Regions from separate parts of the Synechococcus sp. BS56D genome, predicted to be linked through region 4. Evidence: predicted binding sites of a transcription regulator. Region 4 holds the regulator's gene; each other region holds the start of a gene.
The links. The regulator NtcA, encoded in region 4, controls nitrogen genes in cyanobacteria. The targets are predictions, from matches to a motif close to GTANCNNNNGNTAC.

Region 1 (5,886 bases), on a different contig from region 4:
TTCTAGAGCTGGGGCCTCGTCCGTGGCACTGCGCGTGAGGTCCTGACCGCGGATCCAAGCTTGATGCAGGGCACGCCTGCGCTTGTCCTCGGCAAGCACGAGCCTGTCGGCAGCTGCCTGGGGGCTTTCACCCGGAAACAGGGCTGTCCTGAGACAGATGCCAAAGCCATGGGCTTCCACCTGAACCTTCCCTTCCATCAGAACGAGCTGGAAGGTCCAGCCCTGAAGCCAGCGCAGACGGAAAGGATTGGACATGGACCCCACGAGGGATAGGGGCACCCTATGGGGCGCGACTCCGTGCGCAAGCGCACATGTCAGGGAATGCCTATGCCCCTTTACTGGCCGACCAGACCCTTGCCATGAAGTGAGACTCGCCGGTGATGCCACGGAAGCCGGCTTGGCTGAGACGCGCTTCGATGTCATCACGGATGTAATCGGCGTAATAAGGCTCGTGGAAAGCGCGGCGGAAGTTTTCCATCGCCACGCTGAACTGCGGTGAGTCGGCCAACTGAATCGAATCGGCCAGCACCAGAACACCACCGGGTTCCAGGACGCGATAGCACTCCTCCAACACGGCCTGTCTGGCTTTGGCTGGTAGCTCGTGGAGCAGAAACACGCAGGTGACGGCTTGCATGCTTCCATCCGCGAAGGGAAGGTGTTCGCCATTCCCCTTCAGGAGTTGCACCAGACCTTGGCGCCCCTGGTTGAGCCATCGGTTGGCCTGCCTCAGATACGCCTCAGAGAGGTCGATGCCAGTCAGAGTCGCTTCAGGCAGGGCTGCACGGATCTGATGCAGGGTTCTGCCCGTTCCCGTGGCCACATCGAGGACCCTGAGGCTGGCTGCAGGTCGGTCCTCAAAGCGACGCAGACCGCGGAGGAGAGGTGCCAGGACACGCCTGCGCATTGCATCTGCTGCGCCATTGAACAGGATGTCCACTTGGAGGTCATAGAGCTCCGCGGAGTGATCACTCAGGTAACCGTCGGTCTGATGGTGGAAGTTCTGTAGGTAGTAGTCGGGGTAGAGCGTTTCGCTTGCCTCATCCGGGAGGTCACGGACATTTCTCTTTTGGCGACGCATCCAGGTGGAGGGAAGGTCCAGCCAGAGACGGGGGTAGCGGGCCGCCCAGTCGATCCAGGGCTGATCGAACAGCTGACGTTTGGGATAAAGCCCGGATTCGGCCTCCTGCCAGTCGGTGTCCTCTAGGGAGGCGAGGGAGCGACGCAGCTCCATGAACATGGCCTCTGGCACGGTTTCCGTGCTTGGTACGGCGTCCGGCGCGACCCATTCCATCAGCCTGGTGCTGAATTCCTTGTGAGCCAGTCCGGCGATGCTGCGGCTCTGTTGAAGGGTGCGGTAGGCGATCTCGGTGATGCTGGGCGTCGCCATCGAGGGTGCCTGCGGGCCAAAGGTTGTCTATTTCAGCTCACCGACCGCCCTCTCTGTGGCTTTCGTGCCTGGCTGATCAATTGGCTGGAAAGATTCGTGTAGTAACGCGAGATTCTGTAGCGGTTGCTACAGACTGACTTCAGTGAAAGAGGAGATGCGCCATGTCTGATGTTCATCCAGTCAACGTTCTCGATCGGCGCCGTCGTGCGGCCGTCGAATTTGTCTCCTGGTCAGATCACCATGCCCATGAGCGTCGTCGGCGTGAGGCAGGGCTCGCCCAGATCGAGACCCATCCCGATGCCCTTGATCAGCGCAATGCGATCGCGCAGCAGAGGGCATGGTCTCGACGCCAGGATCATTGTCGGCATCTCCATGACAGCGCTTTGGCCCAGTTGAGGCATCGTTGAACCAAAAAAATGGGGGGGGCAAAGCCCCCCCCATTCGTCCTTTTGCCTTTGACCAACTCCCTTTGATCAGGCGTCGTAGTACATCACAAACTCATGGGGATGAGGGCGCTGGCGCAATTGCTGCACCTCCTCATATTTGAGATCGATCCAGTTGTTGATGAAGTCTTCGCTGAAGACACCTCCTTCCATGAGGTAGTGCTTATCAGCGTTGAGTGCTTCAAGGGCGCCGTTGAGGGATGCCGGCACCGTGGCGATATTGGCGAGCTGATCGGCCGGAAGTTCGAACAGGTCAACGTCCACCCCTTCGCCAGGGTCGATCTGGTTTTTGATGCCGTCAATGCCAGCCATCATCATCGCGCTGAAGGCGAGATAGGGATTGGCAAGGGCATCACCGGAGCGGAATTCCAGGCGCTTGGCCTTGGGGCTTGGGCCGGTGAGCGGGATGCGCACCGCCGCTGAGCGGTTGCCCTCCGAATACACCAGATTGACGGGCGCTTCAAATCCGGGAACCAGGCGCTTGTAGCTGTTGGTGGTCGGGTTGGTGAAGGCCAGGAAGGAGGGGGCGTGCTTGAGGATGCCGCCGATGTACCAGCGGGCGGTCTGGGAGAGGTTGGCGTAGGTGCCTTCTCCGAAGAAAAGGGGCTGACCACCCTTCCAGAGGCTCTGGTGGACGTGCATGCCGCTGCCGTTGTCGTTAAACACTGGCTTGGGCATGAACGTGGCTGTCTTGCCGTATTTCTTGGCGACATTTCTCACGACGTACTTGTACGTCATGACGTTGTCGGCGGCCTGGATGAGTTCGGCGAATTTGATGCCGAGCTCGTGCTGACCGGCGCCGGCCACTTCGTGGTGGTGCTTCTCGATGGGAACACCTAGCTGCCCCATCAGCAGCAGCATCTCGGAACGAATGTCCTGGGCGGTGTCGTTGGGGGCAACAGGGAAATAGCCCTCCTTGGTTTGGATTTTGTAAGCCAGGTTTCCGCCTTCCTCCAGGCGGCCTGTGTTCCAACCGGCCTCGATGGTGTCGACGCTGTAGAAGCAGCCACCCTCACTGGAGTTGTAACGAACGTCGTCGAACAGGAAGAACTCAGGCTCCGGTCCGAAGAAAGCCGTGTCAGCAAGACCAGTGCCAGCCAGATAGGCAAGTGCTTTCTGAGCGAGTGCGCGCGGGCAGCGGTCATAGGCCTGCCCCGTGCGCGGATCCTGAATCGAGCAGATCAGGCTCAGGGTTTTGTGGCGATAAAAGGGATCGATCCAGGCGGTGGCGGGATCGGGAACCATCGCCATATCGGAGGCATTGATCGCCTTCCAGCCGCGAATTGAGGATCCGTCAAAGGCCAGTCCTTCGCTGAAGGCTGCCTCGTCCACCATGTCGGCGCAGACGGTCAGGTGTTGCCACTTCCCGTGAAGATCAGTGAATTTGAGGTCGATCAGCTCAATCCCTTCGTCCTTGATCTGACGGAGAACGTCCTGTGCGGTCTTGCCCATGGGTGCAATAGATGGCAGGGGGCCAATAGTCAGGGCGGACCGTAGTCAGCCCTTGGGACTCCTTTTGTATCAATGGGTACATTTTCTGCTTCGCGCCGATGCCGCCTCGATCGTCTTGGACCTTCTTGATCCCTTGGGATGGCTTCCTTTTTTGCCCCCTCTGCGCTTTCTGAATGCTCACCGCATCGCGGCATCAACCCGTTGATGAAGGTCGTGGAGGCTGTTCCACTCCTGCCCGTTAGTAACCGTTTCTGTCAACTTGCCCATAACGCTGCTGCAGAGAGCGTTCTGCTGGGAAAGCTGGTGTTACTTTCCAGTTTGACACTGTTCAAGCCTGAGCCATGCGTGATGCCATCACCGGGTTGATCGGTCGATACGACCAGCTCGGTCGTTATCTCGATCGCTCCGCCATGGACAGCATCGATGGCTATCTCTCTGAAGCAGCCCTCAGGCTCAAGGCTGTCGAATTGATTAACCGTGAGGCGGCTGAAATCGTCCGAGAGGCCAGTCAGCGTCTCTTCCTTGACGACCCGGAGCTGCTGCTTCCTGGGGGCAACGCCTACACCACCCGGCGTCTCGCAGCATGCCTGCGAGACATGGATTACTTCCTGCGCTACGCCAGCTACGCCCTGGTGGCCGGAGACAGCACCATCCTGAATGAACGGGTGCTCAACGGTCTTGACGACACGTACAAGAGTCTCGGAGTGCCTACGGGACCCACGGTTCGCAGCATTGTTCTCTTGGGCGATGTGCTTTGCGAGCGACTGGTGGCTGAGGGGGTGGAGTTTGATCGCTGCCCAGTGGTGCGTCAGCCCTTCGAGCACATGGCTTCCGGTCTGGCGGCCACCGACGTCCGCCAGCGTTAGGCCGTTGCATTCCCTCATCTCCTCCCCTGATGGAGGGATGACTGCGTAGGCTTTTCGCCAACGATTTTCCCGTCAGTCCTTGGCGATAGCGCCCTCCCATCTCCAGATTGATTCGAGCCATCGCCGAGATCTGGCTCCGATCGCAACGCCAGATCGGCTCTTGCTTGGCCCTGGCCCTTCCAATGCCCATCCGACCGTGCTGGAGGCCCTGTCCCGCACGCCGATCGGTCATCTCGATCCGCTTTATGTGGAGCTGATGGGTGAAGTACAGGAATTGCTTCGCTACGCCTGGCAAACCGACAACCGGCTCACCCTTCCGATGAGTGGCACTGGTAGTGCCGCCATGGAAGCCACCCTGGCCAACACCGTTGAGCCTGGTGATCGGGTGCTGGTGGCCGTTAAGGGTTATTTCGGCCTTCGTCTTGTTGACATGGCCGGCCGCTATCAGGCCGATGTCCGGGTGATCGAGAAGCCCTGGGGAGAAGCGTTCTCTCTCGATGAGCTCGAAGCCGCTCTGATCGAGCATCGCCCGGCGATTCTGGCGATGGTTCATGCAGAAACGTCCACAGGGATCTGCCAACCCATGGAGGGTGTCGGGGATCTCTGCCGGAAGCACAATTGCCTCCTGCTCCTCGACACGGTCACCTCCTTGGGTGGAGTTCCGTTGCATCTCGATGCCTGGAAAGTCGACCTCGCGTACAGCTGCAGTCAGAAAGGTCTGAGTTGTCCTCCCGGACTTGGTCCTTTCACGATGGGACCGAGGGCCGAACAGAAGCTCTCGGCCCGCACCACCAAGGTGCCCAATTGGTACCTCGACGTGTCCCTGCTGAATCAGTACTGGGGAAGCGACAGGGTGTATCACCACACGGCGCCCGTGAACATGAACTTTGGGATGCGCGAGGCGCTTCGGCTTCTTGCCGAAGAAGGTCTTGAGCAGGCCTGGGCTCGCCATCGCCGCAATGCCGAGGCCCTCTGGTCCGGTCTTGAAGGTCTCGGCTTGGTCATGCATGCACCCCTGGAGCTGCGCCTGCCCACCCTCACCACCGTGCGCATTCCAGAAGGTGTCGATGGCAAGGCTTTCAGTCAGCACCTCCTGAACAATCACGGCATCGAGGTGGGTGGCGGATTAGGTGTGCTGGCCGGCAAGATCTGGCGAATTGGCCTGATGGGATACAACTCCACTCCCGAAAACGTCGATCGACTGCTCAATCTGTTTGAAACGGAATTGCCCCGTTTCAAACAGACCGCCGCCGTCGCTGCCTGAACCAGCACTCCAGCATCTGGCTGGCTTCGCGCTCGAGAACGCCCCCGATCACTCGCATGTGGTGGTGGGCGCTCTCATGGCTGCTGAGATCGATTGTGCCCCCCATGGCCCCACGCTTCGGATCCTTGGCGGCGAAGATCACTTGCCCCATGCGGGCCTGAACCAGTGCTCCAGCACACATTGGGCACGGCTCAAGCGTCACAAGCAGGGTGCAGCTGTTGCAACGCCAGTCCCCCCTGATGCTGGTGGCCTGCTGCAGGGCCACCAGCTCGGCATGGCCCAGGGGGTCCTGATCACGTTCGCGCCGGTTGACGCCATAGCCAATGCAGCGGCCGTGGCAATCCAGAACGAGCGCTGCCACAGGCACTTCACCGCTGTCGCCGACCCGGTTGGCTCGCCGCAGCAGGCGTCCCATCCACAGTCGGCACTGATGCTCAGTCAATGTCAGTGGTGCGCTCACGGCTGCCTCCCCAA
Region 2 (5,886 bases), on a different contig from region 4:
GATCCTGCGGAGGCTGCTCAGGGGGTCGCCACTGTGATCACGGTGCTTCGCGATGGTCCAGTCACAGCTGAGGTGGTGACTCGGATTGGAGCGCTTGGGGGAGCCTGCCTGATGCCGATGGGCACCATGGGGATCAGTGAAAGCGTGGCGCTGGCCGCTCAGGCTCGCGTGCAAGGGGGCCTCTATCTCGAAGCGCCCGTGCTCGGTAGCCGCCCGGAGGCCCTGGCGGGCACTCTTTTGGTGATGGCAGGGGGAGACCAGGAGACCTTCGCGCGCCAGAGCTCTCTGCTTGCTCACCTGTCCGCCCAGCCCCGTCTGATGGGAGCTGTGGGCACCGGTGCCGCTGCCAAGCTCGCGCTCAACCAGTTGATTGCAAGCCTCACCCACGGTTATTCCCTAGCCCTGCGACTGGTTCAGGCTTCCGGGCTGGATGTGGAGCGTTTCATGGAGGTATTGCGGCCATCGGCGCTCTACGCCCCCACCGTCGATAAAAAGCTTGAACGGATGCAGTCGCACCACTACGACGACCCCAACTTCAGCACCGCCCTTCTGCGTAAGGATCTTCAGCTCTTCTTGAGGGAGGCGGCCCTCGCCGGGGTGAATGCCCACGGTCTTGATGGTCTGGCGGCTCTGCTTGCAGGCGCCGAGGGAACACCTCTTGATTCCGGCGATTATTCAGCTCTGCATGAGCTGACCCAGGCATCGGACTGATGCTGATGTCTCGTTGGATCGACGGTCTCCATAGGCTGAGCCCCCTTCCCCACCCCTTCGGGGCCTGACTGATGCACCGTCCCGACGCTGATCGCCTGCGCGCTCTGTTCACCAAGCCTTACGGCAAGCCCGCTCCCTCCGAGGCCCAGTGGCGGGAGCTTTACGACGATGCTGTGCATTTTCAGGATCCCACCCAGGAGAAGCACGGGATCGCTGCCTATATCGCAGCTCAGGACGGGCTCATTCAGCGCTGTGACGATGTGTTCCTGGCGCCTGCTGCGATTGCGATCGAGGGGGACACCGCCTTTGTGGAATGGGAGATGGGGCTGAAGATCAAAGGGATTGAGTTCCTCTACCCGGGCACCAGCCGCCTCCAGTTCAATGCTGAGGGCAAGGTCGTGGACCATCGTGATTACTTCGATTTTGTTGGACCGACCTTTGCCCCGGTGCCTGTGATCGGCGGTTTTGTGCGCTGGCTATACCGTCGCTTCGTTGCCTGAGATTTGATTTCTGAAAAAAATCTGAAAACGCCCTGGTTTTGTGTTGGTTCCGACAACTCTGCTCGACAGGTCCCCCCCACTGTGGTGAGAGCTTCTGATCGATCCATGCAGGACTGCCTTTACAGCAACACCACTCCGAAAATGGTGGTGTTGAAGTGTATCGGTGACAACCGATTTTATCTGGAGAAGGTGGTCATGCCCGCGGAAACGTATTGGTTCAACGCTCCTAAGGATTCCAGGGTGGAGATCTGGCAGATGGCGATGAATGGTCAGCTGCTCAGCATGCGATCGGATGTCAGTGAGTACGCCGTGACCGAAGCCGCACAGGAAGCTGCAAGCGAAGCGGTGCAAGCCAGCTACATCGCTGGCCAACCCGCTGCCGCCTGACGTTCTCCTCAGTTGGTGGGCAGCGTGAACCCGCTTTGCATGTGTTTCACGTCAAGCATCACGTAGGTGAGCCAAAGCAGCACGGCGGCGATCCCAGATCCCGCCGCTACCTTGGCGACGTTGCGCATCACCAGTTCCAGCAGACTCATTTCGCGCATCGTTCAGCCATCGGTGGACGCCCATCCTGCTCGATTTAGGCTGGGGTATGGCTGATTCCGCCCAGAGACAACAGATCGAACAGGAGCTGGATCATGCCCGCGAGCTGGGGCGCTGGCCCAGTGACGATGAGCTTGTCGCCCGCGCGCAGGAACAGGATCAGTTGCGTGTGAAGGAGCAAACGGAGCTGCACCACAGGGGAAAGCTTCTAGCGCTCACCGTGGTCTGTCTCCTGATTCCGCCCCTTTGGCCTCTGGCATTTGGCCTCAGTCTCTATCTGCTGTTTCCCCGCAGCACCCGCCGCATCGCCATGGCAGCAGGCTTGGGGCTTTCCCTGCTGCTGATTCTGTTGATCGGCCTCAGTGCAGGGCTTGTGATCTGGTTGTGCCTTCTTCTCTTTTGATGCTGCTGCTGGTGGTGGCATCCCGCGCTGGAGCCACTGTGATTCACAGGCCGCTCTGTGATGGCCCTCTTTTGGTGGGCCACTACTTCTCCGGTTCCAATGTGTTCTGTCTCTCCACCGAGTTGATCCACACCGAGGACCAGGTGGTGGAAACCATCAGCCATGAATTAGTGCATGTAGCTCAGGATTGCGCAGGCGGTGGCATTGCCTCTGACCGCTACGCCCTGCTGCTTTCCAAGGAGAAGCCCAGTGTGGAGGCAGCAGAACGGGAGGCCTATGCGTTGGAATCCGATCCTGAGCAGGTGATGGCGCTGGTGCGCCGTCATTGTTATGGCTCGTCGGCTGAGTAGCGGTTTGCCTCCGACTCGTTTCTGTTCAAGTTGCGGGCCATCGCCAGGGCATTGGATGAACTCTGCAACTGCTGGTTGAGGATCCAGTTGGTGGCAGCTTTTTGGGTTTGCCAGGCCTGGAGTAATTGTTTGGCGAGATCGCGCAGTTGCCCTGGGTCGGTGGTGGCATCGAGGGCGCGGTTGAACTGCTCCACATGAAAGAGCTGCTCGGTGGTGAACTGAATTCCCGACGACATGATCAGCCTCCTGAGGATGGCGTGAATGTATCGAGCGGGCACTGTGGAGCTGTAGCAATGGCCACCCAGACGGGTGAATGTCAGTGTTTCGGGTTGTTAATGAGCTCGCGCTTGTGCTGATTGACGGTCAGATTGAAAAGGTTGCTTGCTGTTCATGCGACTGACTTGGTCCCAGCATCTGCAGGCCGCTCGCACCCTGGAAACTTCTGGTCTCACTGAGCTTGGATCCAGTCTTTCCCTCATGGGAATGGCGTTGTTGATGTTGGTCGAAGACCTTCTTGACCAGGAGATGTGTCAGCAGAACGCTGGTCGTCCATGCCGCTGACTCCCGAGCTGCAGCAGCGTGTGGTCAGCTTCGTGCTCCGAGGTTTGCGAATCGGAGCCAGCACCGTTGCGATTCTCGAGCTTCTCCGCTCCGACTGGCGTGGGGGACTGGCGGCAAGTTTGGCCTGGCTTGTGTTTGTGCAGGTGGAGCGTCGCCGCCGACCGCTTGCGCAGGACGTCGATCAGATTCAGTCACAGATCGAGGGGCCGAATCGCTGAAGCAGCGCTTGTAGAGCCTCAGAGCTGCGGCAGAATCATTTCAGCAGAAGCTCGCTTCTGCTTGGTGAACCGGATGGCGGGCGTGAGACACCCGCCTTTTTTGTGCCTGATCTCGTTCCATCAAAAAGGGCCCCGAAACGGAGCCCTGGATGATTGGCAGTGACTGGTTGAATCAGACGCTGTAACGAACGCCGCGGTAGCGAAGCTCCGAGGGTTTCTGGGGCTTCTGGGCCGTGTGATGGGCGTCGATGTACTCAACGCCCCTGTAGGCCTTGGCCATCAGTCGCTGGGCTTCTTTCAGCGCCTCCGCTTTGCGGATGCGGTTGCGGGTGAGATCGAGGGTGTTCATGGTTGAACTCCACAGTGCCCACGCCCCCGTTGCCTGGCGCGGAACGAACTGCAGCCCGAAGTAGGGCTCAACGTGGTTCAAGCATAGCGACTGTCTGTAGCAATGGCTACTGATTTTTGTTTTGGTTCAGCCCGTTACACAGTGCTTGTTCAGCTGTGTTTGCTTTCAGCGACGGCCAGGGCAGCAGCAGGATCGCCGCTGAGATCGGCCTTGAGGAATGCTGGCGTTTCAGGGAGAGCTAGATGCAGGGCCTCTTCCCGATGCAGATCCACCTCGATCTGATCGCATTGCAGGTCCAGGACGTGGCCGGCGTGTTGCCGGTCATCGGTCAGTAGATGCAGATGGAATCCAGGCACGTTGATCGTGCGGGCATAGCTGGGGGTCCAAAACCCAACCAGGGTGCCGTTCACCCCTTCCTGCTGGAATTCGGCCTGATGGGAGGTGGCGCTGACAAGGTCTGTGCCTGCTTCAGCGCGACAGGCCACCCGGTAACGGATGGAGTTGAAGTGCCCACGCAGACGCAAACCGACGAACAGGTTGTCGTTGTCGCGCAGTGCATCGAGGCGCTGAGTCAGGTCCTCCCATCCCTTGATGTTGCTCAACTGCGCTGTCTTGTCTGCGTGGAAGCGGGTGGTCACCCAGAACGGGGCTTCAGCATCGGCAGGTGCTTCGCGCACACTGCCGTCGCTGCGGGCTTGCCAGCAGACTCCATCAAGCATGATGCCCTCGCCATCGAGGCCGTCGTAGGTCCCGAGGCCGAAGTCGCCATGTTTCAGGATTTCGGCAACGGTGACGCAGCCCTGGTAGACGCCCTGGACGAGAGCGCCCGAGGTGGAGACCTGATAAAGGGTGTGATGTTCCAGGTCGAGGGATTCGCTCAGCAGGCTTCGCACGAGGTGGGATGGAGATTCGCCACGTTGCCTACTCTCTTCGCACAGGGCCTGCCAGAGGCCTGCACCAAGGCGCAGGCTCAGGGTGTGCCCGAGGTCGGGATGGGTTGTCATGGTGTGGGATAGGCGGTCGTGTTCAGTGAATGAAGTCCTGGTAGACGTCCTGCATCAAACGCTGGTTCTTTGAGTAGTCGACCGGGATGTCGATCAGCACGGGCACGTCCTGTTGCAGCCCCTCACGGATCAGGGGAAGCAGTTGGTCGGGGTCATCGATTCGGTGGCCGCGGCAGCCGAAGCACTCAGCGAATTTCACAACGTCGTAGTCGCCGAGCTTCACGCCGGAAACTCGCCCGTAATGGGCTTCTTCCTGGAATTCCACCATGTTGTAGGAGTGGCTGTTCCAGATCAGATGCACGAATCGGCTGCCGATCCTTTTGGCCGTTTCCAGTTCGGTGGCTGTGAACAGGAAACCGCCATCCCCTGATACGGAGAGGATTGGAGCATCGGGATAGAGCAACCGCGCCGCCATCGCCCAGGGCAGGGCAACCCCGAGGGTCTGCTGGCCGTTGCTCACCAGCACCTGACGGGCATGCTGGGCAGGTACATAGCGATTCATCCAGATGTAATGGGAGCCAACATCCAGGGCCAGAATCGTTTCAGGAGTAATCACCTGTTGGATGTCGTGCACCACCCTCAGGGGAGGGACCGGGCATCCGCCCATCTGGGCCCCCTCGGCCACGGTGCTGTGCAGTTCCGCCATGCGCTCAGCGGCTGATCGGCGGAAGTCCTCCTCCACCGTCAGCTTCAACATCCCCTGTAAAGCCTCGAGGCTGGCGCCAATGTCACCGATCAGCTCCACTTCGGGGATGAAGGCCTGGTCCTGATCTGGTGCCACCACATCAGCGGCAATCAAGGGGCGGGGGTTGCCGGTGTTCCAGAGGCTCGGATCAAATTCCACGGCATCAAAGCCGATCGTGATCACGGCATCTGCTTCGTCGAGTAATTTGTCGGCCGGTTGGTTGCGAAACAGACCCACCCGACCGGCGAAGTGCTCGGGGACAACCCAGCGGCCAGGCCCCTGAAACGTGGAGCAATACGGAATCGCGGCGGCCTGCAAAAAGCGCTGGAGGGGCTCGGCTAGCTGGGGTGAAGACGCTTGCATGCCCAGCAAAGCGATCGGCTTGCGGCTGGTGTTGAGGACCTCTGCAGCCCGCTGCAATGCCGCCACTGGGGCGGGTCCAATCGAGTGGGACTGCCCCCAGGCGCCAGGTGGCAGTGCATCCAATGTCGCCAGCCCTACATCCTTGGGCAGACCGAGATACACCGCTCCGGGGCGCCCACTTTCCGCAGCACGCACCGCA
Region 3 (5,886 bases), on a different contig from region 4:
CATAGCTGAATTGCTCGACGAATCCCAGACGTCGTCCCAGCTCAGCAAACACCTCCCAGTCAGGACGGCTCGTACCGTGCCGGGGCCGGAAGGCGGGGCAGAAGGTCACACGCCGTTCTGAGTTGGTCATCGCACCAGCCTTCTCACTCCACTGCGCTGCGGGCAGCAGCAAATGGGCGTAATGGGAGGTCTCTGTGTCGGCGTAGGCCTCACTCACCACCACCATGGGGCAGCGCGTCATGGCCGCCTTCACCCGCTCCAGGTTGGGCATGCTCACCAACGGGTTGGTGGCTGCCACCCACCAGAGATCCAGCTCGCCCCGCTCCATCGCCTCCACCTGCTGCCAGGCGGTCAGGCCCGGGGTCGGCTGGATCGAGCCCTCCGGAAGACCCCAGGCCCGCTCGAGTTCGCTTCTGTGCTCGGGATTGCTCACCAGGCGATATCCCGGAAGCAGATGGGCCAGGCCGCCGGCCTCTCGCCCCCCCATCGCGTTCGGTTGGCCAGTCAGCGAGAAGGGGCCGGCCCCCGGCTTGCCGATCTGCCCTGTCAGCAGATGCAGGTTGATGATGCCGCTCACAACGGCGGTGCCCTCTCGCCGTTGGTTGACACCCATGGACCAAAGGCTGAGCACCCCCTGGCTGCGACTCCAGAGCCTGGCGACCTGTCGCAGTTCTTTTTCGCTGATTCCGCAGAGTGCGGCCACCTTGGCTGGAGTCCAGGTCCTGATGGTCTTTGCATAGGCGGCGAAGCCTTCCGTGGCCTCATCGATGAAGTCACTGTCGAAGCCGTTGTCCTGAACGATCAGTCGGGCAAGACCATGCAGCAGTGCGAGATCGGTGCCGGGGGCAATGGCCAGATGGTGATCGGCGATCCTGCTTGTATCAGTCGCCCGGGGATCGACCACCACGATCGTGAGGCCCTTGGGGTCTCGTTTTTTGCGCTTGAGCAGACGCTGAAACAGCACCGGATGGCACTCAGCCGTGTTGGTGCCGATCAGGACGGCGACCGCGCATTGGTCGAGATCCTCGTAACAGCAGGGAGGGCCGTCGGAACCGAGGCTGCGGGTGTAGCCGGCCACCGCAGAACTCATGCACAGCCGGGAGTTGGCATCGAAGTTGTTGGTGCCTAGGGCTCCTTTCAGCAGTTTCTGGGCGAGGTAGTAGTCCTCGGTGTGGAACTGGCCTGAGCCATACATGGCGATCGCCTGGGGCCCCTTGCCGGCAAGGGTGCTACGAATTCGACCTTCAAGCAGATCCAGGGCCTGATCCCAGGCGATCGGCTGAAAATCCTGGTCGAGACTGGCGCGATAGAGAGGTTGATTCAGTCGACCTCGGGCCAGGGTTTCTCCCACCGTGGCCCCTTTGATGCAAACCTGCCCGAGGCTGGAGGGATGGTCTCGATCACCGCGGGAGCTCCACATCGGTGTGCCTTCAGCATCGCGTTTCACGGCCTTTCCGGCTTCTCCCGGCGGCAGGAGCTCAAGACCGCAGCCCACTCCGCAGTAGGGACACTGGCTGTGGTGGTTTGTCGTCGGCTCAGCCATGGCGAGAGGGATGTTGGCGCTGAGTTAACCAGCGCTGGGACATGATCGGGATCGATGTGCCAACAAAAGCGGGAGCCCTGTTGGGCTCCCCACGAGTGCAGCCTGTTGAGGCGCGGTTTGATCAGACCTTGGCCAGTGCAGCCTCATCGGCATGCTCTTCAGCAAAGGATCCCTTGGGTTCTTTGAGGAAGAAGTAGCAGAGGAAGCCAACGATCAGGCCAGCGATCCCCAGCACCTGGAAGAAGGCACTGTTGGAGGCCGCCACGATTTCGGGTGAGGGATCCTTCGCATCACCACCCATCCAGATGGGCAGGAGGCTGAAGATCGTCAGGTAGGCCACGGCCCCGACGTTTCCGTAGGCGCCCACCATGCCAGCGATCTGTCCGGTGACCCGCTTCTTCACCAGGGGCACCATGGCGAAGGTGGCACCTTCACCGGCTTGCACAAAGAAGGAGCAGGCCATGGTGAGCAAAACGGCGATAGCAATGCCGGCAGTGCCGCTGAAGGTTCCTGGCTTGATCAGGCTCATCACTAAATAGCCGATGCCCAGGCCGATGGTGAGCAAGCCCATCGTGCCTTTGCGACTCCCGAGCCGATCGGAGATCAGTCCGCCACCGGGGCGGGCGATCAAGTTCACGAAGGCGTAGCAGGAGGCCAGGATGCCTGCCGTGGCCTTGGGTAGATCGAAGGTGCTCTCGAAGAAGGCGGGGAGCATCGACACCACGGCCAGCTCGGAACCGAAGTTGACGATGTAGGTGAGCTCCAGGATGGCCACCTGTTTGAACTCGTAGCGATCCTCTTTGGGGTAGGTCTTAGTTCCAAGGATCAGCTCACGGTTGGTGCGGATGATTCCCCAGGTCTGGAAGATGAACCAGATCAGCACCGCAACCAACGCAAGGGGATAGGTGCCGGCATTCAGAAAGCCAACTTTCTGGAGACGCCAACAGAGCACGCAGAGGATGGCCGCGAAGGGCACGTTCATGCCCAGCAGACCCCAGAAATCCTTCATGGATGTGACCTCAAGGCCCGCAGACTTGGCCGGCTTCTGATAGGCCTTGCCAGGAGGGGTGTCACTGACGTTGGCGTAATAAATGAAGCCGTACACCGCGGAGATGATGCCGGTGAGGGCGATGGCACCGCGCCAGTTCAGGATGTCGCCGCCCGGTAGCTCGAAGCCGCCGGAGAATGACAGCCAGCCGGCCACGATCACCAAGGTGAGGGCAGAGAAGGCGGAGCCGAAGTTGCCCCAACCACCGTAGATCCCCTCTGCCAGGCCGATCTCCTTGGGTGGGAACCATTCAGCCACCATGCGGATCCCGATTACAAAACCCGCGCCCACGATCGAGAGCAGGAGACGGGCCACCACCAGTTGGTTGAAATCCTGTGCTCCAGCGAACATCAGACAGGGAATGGCTGCGAACACCAGCAAGGTGGAGTAGGTGATGCGTGGGCCGAACTTGTCGAGCAGCATCCCGATCAGGATGCGAGCGGGCACGGTCAATGCCACGTTGCAGATCGCCAGGGTGCGGATCTGGGGAACACTCAGTCCGAAATCGGCCTTCACCGTGGTGGCCAGGGGCGCCAGGTTGAACCAGACAACAAAGGTGAGAAAAAAGGCGAACCAAGTGAGATGAAGCGTTCGATATCTCCCTTGGAACGACCAAAGATCGCCAAGCATGGGGTTGTGAATGAGGAAGGATCAAACCCCGGCTTCGGAAAAGGCAGCGCCCAGGATTTCAGTTGCGGCGCCAATGCAAACCGCGTTGTTATTGCACCACCTCCCCGCCATCTCCCTGGTCGCTGTTGTTACGGAATTGCCCCCCTGCGGCGGTGCTAAGTGACGGTGATCCGAGCCTCTGTTGTGCCGCGACTGCTACGTGCGTGTGTTCTCGCCGGAGGGGCCAGCCGTCGCATGGGTGCTGACAAAGCGCTGTTGCCCCATCCCAGGGGCGGGACCTGGATTGACAACACCGTCGCCATGGCGAGGGCTCTGGATCTGCAGGTGCTAGTGCTGTCAGGTCATCCCCGACATCGCGAGCACCTTGCTTCGCGTTTTCCGGATTTGTTGGTGCTGCCTGAGCCTTGGCCTCCTGCCGGACCTTTGCAGGCTTTTGCTGCCGTGTTTTCCGCTCGGGTCGATGAGGCCTGGTTGGTGCTGCCGATCGATTTGCCTTACCTCACCTCCCCTGCGCTGGAGACGCTGTTGGCCGCCTGGCGGGAACAGGAGCACGTGGCCTTAGTGGCGCATGACGGCGATCGGCAGCAGCCCCTGCTTGGGATTTATCCCGGTATGGCTTGCTCCCACGCTGCACTCGAGCGGCAGTTAGGTCGCGGCTGCCATCGCTGGCACGATTGGTTGGACCAGATTCCCCACCGCTCCTTTTTTCTGCCTCCAGAGCAGCTGCTCAATGCCAACCATCCCGCTGATCTGGCAGCGTTGACTGATGGTGAGTTCTGAGTTGGTGACGGACCGCAGGCAGCGCCCTCTTCAGGTGCTGCGTCTGTCGTTGACGGCCCGTTGCAATCTCGCCTGTTCCTATTGCCAGCCCGACCACAGGGAGGTGAGCGGGTTGCTGAGTCAGTCGCAGCGCCTGGCGCTGATCGAGGCCTGCTGTCGCCTTGGTGTTCGCTCCCTGCGCCTCACCGGTGGTGAACCCTTGCTCAGTGACCAGCTGGAGCCCTTGCTTGAGGCAATTCGCCTGCGGCGACAACAGCCAGGCGATCCACTGTCGCAACTGGAGGAGGTGGCTCTCACCAGCAATGGCTTGCTCCTGGATCAAGCCAGGGCTGAGCGTCTTCGGCGCGCTGGTCTGGATCGGATCACCCTCAGCCTCGATGGCCTCGATGCCGGCGTGGTGGCTGCCATGGCTGGATTGCCGGAGGTGGGCGAGGCGGGGTCACGCGCCCTTGCTGCGGTGCGGGAGGCGATTGTGGTGGCCCGTGAGGTTGGCTTTGACCCTCGTTTGGGTGCACTCAAGCTCAACAGCGTGATCCAACGGGGTCGCAATGAGGATCAGCTGCTGCCCTTGGCTGCCTTCGCACGTGACCAAGGGCTGGAACTACGCCTGATCGAGTTCATGGATGTGGGGCATCGGAACGGCTGGAGCGGTGATCAGGTCATGCCGGCGGCGGAGATGCTCCGCCAACTGCAAGCGGTTTGGCCCCTGGAGCCCCTGGGTCGGCCAGCAGGGGGCACGGCCCGGCGCTGGCGTTACCGAGATGGAGCCGGCGTGGTGGCGATGATCGCCTCTGTGAGCGAGCCGTTTTGCTCTGATTGCAATCGGGCCCGGATCACCGCTGATGGCCAGCTGTTCACTTGTCTGTTTGCATCGACCGGGCTCAATCTGCGGCCCTGGCTTGAGCCTCACCCCGATGCCGAGTCGCTGGTCGTGGCGCTGAGGGATCACTGGTCAGCGCGCATAGATCGCTACAGCGAAGAGCGCAGTCTCCAGGTGCAGACCGATCCGGAGCGCGCCGACATGGCCTATCTCGGCGGTTGAACCCCGGCTGGGGAATCGGTTGCATCTGGCACCATCGGTTGCTCTTCGGCCGTTTACAAAGGCTGCAGCGCTACGGCCCACTCCTCCCCGTGTTCGAACTGCTCTCCTACGAACGCTTTCGCGACACGCCGGCGGTTCGCTTCTTTGATGTCACCGTCGCTGACTCCAATGCACGCGATCTGGTCATCCACAGCGGTCCCGCAGTCAGCCCCCCCAATGATCCTGAGACCGGAGCCTGGCAGTTCTATCTCCACCCCCATCAGGAAGACAACCTGTTGGCTGCCAGTGGTGGTCGCACCTTTTATCTGGTGAATCTCAGCTGGACGGAGCCCTTCCACATCGTGCGTTTGGAGAGCGGTGGTGACATCCTGCGCATCCCCAAGGGCACCTTTCATCGCTCCGTGTCGGATCCTGAGGGTTCGGTGGTGCTCAACCAGGCCCTGCGTGAGACCGGTGCGTCACTCGTGCGTGAATTCCGTGTTTACAACAGCCGTCGAATCCCCAAGCTGTTTGCCATGACATCGACGGCGGCGCCCCGGCCTCGTTTGCATGGTTTGGCGCCGCTGGTTCAGGCGGCCTGAGTTTGCTTGGAGTCAGTCTCCTGCCCTTGTTCCCCTCGGAGCAGCAGGCCACAGCCATCAATCTCCGCTTCAATACTCCAGCTCAGGTCGCTGGCGGTGTTCGGCGGCCCACTGAAACTGCCGGTTACCGCTGCTGTGAGCTCGGGCCTTGAGGAACTGGCCAGCACGATGTAGCGATCATCGATGGCGCCGCTGCCGCTTGGATCGAAGCCTCGCCAGCCGGCACCGGGCAAATACACCTCCGCCCAGGCATGCAGGTCGT
Region 4 (5,886 bases):
CTGCCAGACCTGCTCCACCGCCTCCTGCACAGCCTGACCCTGGTCAACGGCAGGCCCATCGAGGCAAGTGGAGACAGCAGGCCTTAACCAGCCGAGCCGACCGCAGAGCGTCAGACGCCGCTCCGGGCCTTGGTCGACCCCTCCCTTCAGGAACTGCACAATCAGCACACGGCTGCCCAGACCGGCAGCACGCAACGCTTGGCTGAGCACATTGGAAAAACTGCCGCGGTAGGGGGCGGTATGCACCTGCAGCTGACCCTCGGCAGCCACCAGATGGAGGGGTGCCCGGGGCGGCACAGGGGGCAAAGGCCGTAGACCCGCTCGCTCCAGTGCCCGGTGATCCGCAGTGCGCGGATCGGCAGGGCGATGACTGGAGCTCAGGCTGGCGGTCATTGATTCCTCACACGGCCGGCATGCCGGCAGAAGCAAAATCTAGCGCCGGAGACGCAGCTCACAAGCCCCTGATACACCACTGATGGTGTTTGAGCGCCCCGCCTGCTGGTGACAGCCGCCCTGTCAGGCTCAATTGCAGCGCTTCTGCGGTTGATGACCAGCCACCAGCCCCCACTCCGTCACGACGGTCGCCATGCCGCCGCGCTGCGCCCCTTCGCGATCGAGTGGGATCCAATGGGCTTTGCCATCAGCTCCCTGATCGTGCGCACGGGCCGCACCGCCGTGCTCTGCAGCGTCAGCCATGAACAAGGTGTCCCGCGCTGGCGTCAGGGGGAAGGCAAGGGCTGGCTTAGTGCTGAATACAGGCTGCTTCCTGGCTCCACTCCCGAACGCCAGAACCGGGAGCTGCTCAAACTTTCGGGTCGCACTCAGGAGATCCAGCGCCTGATCGGCCGCAGCCTCAGGGCCTGCCTCGACATGGAAGCTCTGGGTGAAAACACGTTGCTGATCGATTGCGATGTGATCCAGGCCGATGCAGGCACGCGCACGGCCTCGATCACCGGCGCCTGGATTGCGCTTCAGCACGCCTGCAACCAACTCCTGACGAACGGGGTCATCACGCGTCAACCGGTCCGCCAGCAGGTGGCGGCCGTCTCCGTGGGTTTAGTGCAGGGAACCCCCCTGCTCGACTTGGACTACAGCGAGGACAGCCGGGCCGACGTGGACCTGAATGTGGTGATGGACGGCGAAGGGCGTCTGCTGGAGCTGCAGGGCACAGCGGAGGGAGCTCCGTTCAGTCGCAGCGCCCTCAACGGCCTCCTGGACCTTGCCGAACCAGGCCTGACGGAGTTGATGCAGCACCAACGCAGCGCCCTGCATCAACGCTGAATTTCGTGTGGGTTGCTACAAGGTGGAGCCAGGACCATCCGTAGCGTCCTGCCAACTGCAAAGTCGCCATGGTCGGAGCCACACGCGGCTTCAGCCGATATTCACCGCAGACCGCCTCCGTAACGGCCAGTGCCGGAGCGGGAGTCACCCTGGCGAACGCTCCTGCAGCCAACGCACGCACGCTGCTGGAAGTGATCCGAGATCTCGAGGGCGCGAGCACGGAGCTGGTGGAACGCGGCAAGACGATTTTCTTCCCCGGAGATCCCGCTGAACGGGTTTATCTGATCAGGCGCGGGGCGGTTCGCCTCTCCAGGGTCTACGAGTCCGGGGAGGAAATCACCGTGGCTCTGCTCAGGGAAAACAGCTTGTTCGGCGTGCTGTCCCTGTTGACCGGCCATCGCTCCGATCGCTTCTATCACTCCGTGGCCTTCACCCGCGTGGAGATGGTCACGGCACCAGCTGCCTCGGTGCGCCAGGCGATTGAAGCCGATACCGGTGTTGGCCTGCTGCTGCTGCAGGGTCTCTCGAGCCGGATCCTGCAAACCGAGACCATGATCGAAACCCTCACCCATCGCGACATGTCGTCCCGCCTGGTGAGTTTTCTTTTGGTGCTCTGCCGTGACTTCGGAGTGCCTGGCGATAAGGGAATCACCATTGACCTGCGCCTCTCGCACCAGTCGATCGCCGAGGCCATCGGCTCCACCCGGGTCACGATTACGCGCCTGCTCGGGGATCTGCGCAACTCTGGTCTGGTGGAGATCGACCGCAAGAAAATCACGGTGCTCGATCCAATCGCCCTGGCGAAACGCTTCAGCTGAGCGGGTCACGGGAGAAGATGGAGCCCGGACGGCCTCAGCTCGCCTTCCCTCGCCCTTGAATTCGTGACCGGCTGGCTGCTGATCCTCTCCCTGCTTGTGCTCGGTGGCGTGCTCGCCACCCTGGGCGATCGACTCGGCTCCAAGGTCGGGAAGGCCCGTCTCAGCCTGCTGGGCATGCGCCCCCGCCGCACCGCCGTGCTGATCACGGTGCTCACAGGGAGCCTGATCTCAGCGCTGTCCCTTGGGCTGATGCTGCTGGTGAGCCGCCAGCTGCGCGTGGGCCTCTTTGAACTGGATGCCTTGCAGAAGCGGCTGAATGACAGCCGCACGGCCCTTGAGAGCAGCCGCAGAGCCCAGAAGGAAGCAACCCGAGAACTGGCGCAAGCCCAGGAGCAACGGGAACGGACCCGACGGGATCTTGCGGAAGCGAAGGCAAAGGCAGAGACCTTGCGCCAAGCCTTGGTTCCCCTCAACAAGCAGCGGGAACGTCTGGAAGCAGAACGGACTCGCCTCAGTCGCGACGTGCAGGCTCGGGATGCGGAAATCCGACGCACCGAAGCGGAGCTGGCCAGCGTGCGGCAGCGCATCAGCAACGGTGAAGCGGAGCTGCGCCAACTCGAGAAAAACGTGCTCGCACTGCGGCAGGGGAACGTGGTGCTGAGCAGCGGCCAGCCCCTGGCCACCGCCACCCTGCGGCTCGACAACCCCAGACAGGCGAAACAGGTAATTGATCAGCTGCTGCGGGAAGCGAACCTGCAGGCCTACCAGCAGGTCCTCCCAGGGGTAAAACCCGATCGACAGATCCTGCTGGTGCCTCGCAGCGACATCGAACGACTTGAAAAAACCATCCGCCAACCGGGCACCTGGGTGGTGAATGTGCGCTCGGCAGCGAATGTTCTTCTGGGCGAAAAGGTGGTGTACGCCTTCCCAGAAGCTCGTCCGAACACCCGCATCGTGAAAACCGGCGACGTGCTGGCCCGCACCTCCCTCGAACGCCAGGAAACTGACGGGGAAGCCGTACGCAATCGGCTCAACCTCCTGCTCGCCTCCGCCCTGGCGGAGGTCCAGCGCCGGGGATCCCTCAGTCAGGGACTTCAGTTTGACGCGACAGCCCTGAACAGCCTTGGCAAACAGCTCCTGAGCCGAGCACCATCCCGCGTTGAGCTTGAGGTCGTGGCCCTGCGCAGCAGCGACACCGCAGACCCGATCGTCGTGGAGCTGCGCCCCATCAATGGGGTGCGCCCAGGCCAGGTCTCAGGCCCCACCTAAATGGCACGGCTCCTGGCCATCGACCCTGGCCGCAGCAAATGCGGCCTGGTGCTCTGCGACAAGGAACGCCACCAGGTGATTGCATCAGGCGTGTATCCCATCGACACAGTGCTCGATCAGATCCAGCACTGGAGCAGCAGCAGTCCGATCGATCAGGTCCTTCTTGGCAATGGCACCGGCAGCAGCCTCTGGCGTGAACGTTTGCAGGAGCAACTTCAGCTGGAGCCTGAGCTCATGGACGAGCGGGGCACCACCCTGCGAGCGAGAGAGCGTTATTGGCAGCTATGGCCACCGCAAGGCTGGAGACGCTTGCTGCCTCGCGGGCTCGACCTGCCTCCTGTGGAGCTGGATGCCATTGCTGCTCTGGTGTTGCTCGAAGACCACCTTGGCCGGCCCCTGGAATGGGCCTGCCCTCCACCGATTCAAAATCGCGCCCGAACGGTGAAGGTGTAATCGCCGCCAGGCTCGAGGTGATAGTCAGCCTTGACCAGAAATCGCTGGAGGGCGTCCTGGATCAAGGCCCTGCCGAGGGATGGCTCCACCGTCAGCTCGCCGCGATCAAAGGCCCAGCAGAACTGCCAAGCAAATCCGCCAGCTTGCACCTCCCCCTCCAAACATTGGTCCTGAAAGCTCTGACGCAACACCCTGAGATGGGCCGTTGTCACAGGCAGCGGACTCATGCGTCCGTCTCCGCGAGCTGGAGACCATTGAGCTGATTACCAGCCCGCTCCAGGCCCTGACGCTGGATCAAATCGAGCCCCTTGAGCACCGCATCAAGAACGGTCTCCAGGAGCGGCTGTTCTTCTTTGCTGAAGCTGCCCAACACATGCGACACCGTGCGGGCGCGCCGCTCCTCGGGGGTACGACCAGGGGCACCGATGCCGATCTTCAAGCGGGCGAAATCCTGGGTGCCCAGATGCTGAATCGTGCTGCGCAGCCCGTTATGACCACCAGCACTGCCCTTGGCCCGCAGCCGCAGTCTTCCCAAAGGCAGATCCATGTCGTCGACGACCACCAGCAACTGGTTCACGTCTAGATCGAACCAATCGAGGGCGGCACGGATCGCCCGACCGCTGTCGTTCATGAAGGTCTGCGGCATCAGCAGGCGCAGACGCTCGGCCCCAAGGCCAAGCTCAGCCAGCTCCCCATGCAACTTGGGCATGGAACGGAAGCGAGTGCCTTCGCGGCGAGTCATGGCCTCGAGGGCCATGAAGCCAACATTGTGACGCGTGCCCGCGTAGCGATCTCCGGGGTTTCCGAGACCGACGACGAGGCGCAATTGGCCCCGATCCATCAGAGCTCAGGATTGGAGGCCTTGATGTCGGGAGAGGCGCTGTCAGCAGAGGCGCTATCCACTGAGGCGGTGCTAGGGATCGCCTTCACATCGTTCACTTCCCCAGGTTCAGGCAGGCCAGCTTCAGGCAGCTCTGGCTCAGCCATCGCCTTGTTGATCTCGCGCTCGAATTCCTTGGAAGCAGACTGAAAACCCTTCAAGGTTTTCCCCAGGGTCCGCCCCAGCTCCGGCAGGCGCTTGGGCCCAAACACAAGCAGGGCCACAGCACCAATGACGGCCATCTCAGGAAGGCCGATGCCGAAGACATTCATGGGCTTTCCTCAGCCGAGGCCGTTCCAGTTGACGTTGATGCCCTCGAGGATCAGGGACTTGTTGTACAGCTGCAGGATCACCAGCAGGAAGACCAGGAACAGGGCCATGAACACGCCCATCACAGGAGTGGTTCCCCAGCCGGGCACCACCTTGCCGTACTCAGAGTTGAGGGGACGGAGGAGATCTCCCAGACGAGTGCGTTGAGCCATGGCGGGCTTGGTCTCGGGTGAGGTTCAGTCTCGATACTGTAGGGGCCACGGTCCTGATCGGGCCGAACCTGTCGAGAGATGTGATGGAAACCTCCTCCCCGGCCCTTTCCGTGGCGATCGCCGTGCTGGCCGTATTGCTCGGGCTGACCGGGTTCGGCGTCTACACAGCCTTTGGACCTCCCTCAAAGCAGCTGGACGATCCCTTCGACGATCACGACGACTGAAGCCCGCTCAGGGGTCGGAACGGCGGAGCTCAAGATCCACAAGCGCTCCCGGCCTGACTGAGATGGCTTCACCCCATTCGCCATCTCCATCGCTGGCACCACAGGATCGAACACTCCAGCCGGCGTCTTGCGGCAGCTTCCACTGCTGGCGGCGACCACCGGGGTTGTGGACCTGAAGACGCACAGAACCCTCTGGGGCTTCGCTGGTGAGGGCAATCGGCACCAACCCCGGCGGAAGGCCCGGCAACAGACGTTGGTCTCCTGCTGTAGTCGCTTTGCCCCACCAACCGGTTTCACGAAAGGCGAGGGCCGCCTGGGGAACGGCGCCTCGCTCCCAGCCCTCCGGAACCGGCATGAGCGCAAGCCGTTGGCGATGCCAGCCCTGATCCGCCGAGGGATCCGGCCAGGTAGGGCCGCGCAGCAGGGAAACGCCAAGCCGATCCGGCACCAGGTCCACCCCCTGCGGACCATCCAGCAAC

Region 1: the regulator NtcA is predicted to act here: its motif matches at 3,349-3,362, upstream of glnA (type I glutamate--ammonia ligase).
Region 2: the regulator NtcA is predicted to act here: its motif matches at 3,732-3,745, upstream of CWE17_RS06520 (DUF4278 domain-containing protein).
Region 3: the regulator NtcA is predicted to act here: its motif matches at 3,340-3,353, upstream of CWE17_RS04010 (molybdenum cofactor guanylyltransferase).

Annotation. Positions count from the first base shown of each region.
Region 1 covers NZ_PHQU01000003.1:201,949-207,834, reverse strand. The annotation lists gene CWE17_RS05880 (copper-binding protein) at 1-255, opposite strand, end outside; gene CWE17_RS05875 (class I SAM-dependent methyltransferase) at 326-1,387, opposite strand; gene CWE17_RS05870 (hypothetical protein) at 1,549-1,794, shown strand; gene glnA (type I glutamate--ammonia ligase) at 1,861-3,282, opposite strand; gene CWE17_RS05860 (allophycocyanin subunit beta) at 3,624-4,148, shown strand; gene CWE17_RS05855 (alanine--glyoxylate aminotransferase family protein) at 4,228-5,412, shown strand; gene CWE17_RS05850 (nucleoside deaminase) at 5,384-5,827, opposite strand.
Region 2 covers NZ_PHQU01000003.1:317,068-322,953, reverse strand. The annotation lists gene CWE17_RS06555 (NAD(P)-dependent oxidoreductase) at 1-711, shown strand, start outside; gene CWE17_RS06550 (nuclear transport factor 2 family protein) at 783-1,211, shown strand; gene CWE17_RS06545 (DUF1830 domain-containing protein) at 1,317-1,598, shown strand; gene CWE17_RS12225 (hypothetical protein) at 1,607-1,756, opposite strand; gene CWE17_RS06540 (hypothetical protein) at 1,804-2,157, shown strand; gene CWE17_RS06535 (hypothetical protein) at 2,139-2,507, shown strand; gene CWE17_RS06530 (hypothetical protein) at 2,486-2,743, opposite strand; gene CWE17_RS06525 (hypothetical protein) at 3,059-3,286, shown strand; gene CWE17_RS06520 (DUF4278 domain-containing protein) at 3,459-3,635, opposite strand; gene budA (acetolactate decarboxylase) at 3,785-4,639, opposite strand; gene alsS (acetolactate synthase AlsS) at 4,662-5,886, opposite strand, start outside.
Region 3 covers NZ_PHQU01000002.1:266,407-272,292, reverse strand. The annotation lists gene CWE17_RS04020 (molybdopterin oxidoreductase family protein) at 1-1,543, opposite strand, end outside; gene CWE17_RS04015 (MFS transporter) at 1,665-3,221, opposite strand; gene CWE17_RS04010 (molybdenum cofactor guanylyltransferase) at 3,405-4,001, shown strand; gene CWE17_RS04005 (GTP 3',8-cyclase MoaA) at 3,988-5,043, shown strand; gene CWE17_RS04000 (redox protein) at 5,133-5,624, shown strand; gene CWE17_RS03995 (transglutaminase family protein) at 5,612-5,886, opposite strand, start outside.
Region 4 covers NZ_PHQU01000004.1:225,702-231,587, reverse strand. The annotation lists gene CWE17_RS07655 (cob(I)yrinic acid a,c-diamide adenosyltransferase) at 1-393, opposite strand, end outside; gene rph (ribonuclease PH) at 547-1,281, shown strand; gene ntcA (global nitrogen regulator NtcA) at 1,350-2,099, shown strand; gene CWE17_RS07640 (DUF3084 domain-containing protein) at 2,163-3,368, shown strand; gene CWE17_RS07635 (pre-16S rRNA-processing nuclease YqgF) at 3,369-3,821, shown strand; gene CWE17_RS07630 (DUF3146 family protein) at 3,791-4,048, opposite strand; gene pth (aminoacyl-tRNA hydrolase) at 4,045-4,662, opposite strand; gene CWE17_RS07620 (TatA/E family twin arginine-targeting protein translocase) at 4,662-4,973, opposite strand; gene psbH (photosystem II reaction center phosphoprotein PsbH) at 4,983-5,183, opposite strand; gene psbN (photosystem II reaction center protein PsbN) at 5,267-5,407, shown strand; gene CWE17_RS07605 (glycoside hydrolase family 38 C-terminal domain-containing protein) at 5,415-5,886, opposite strand, start outside.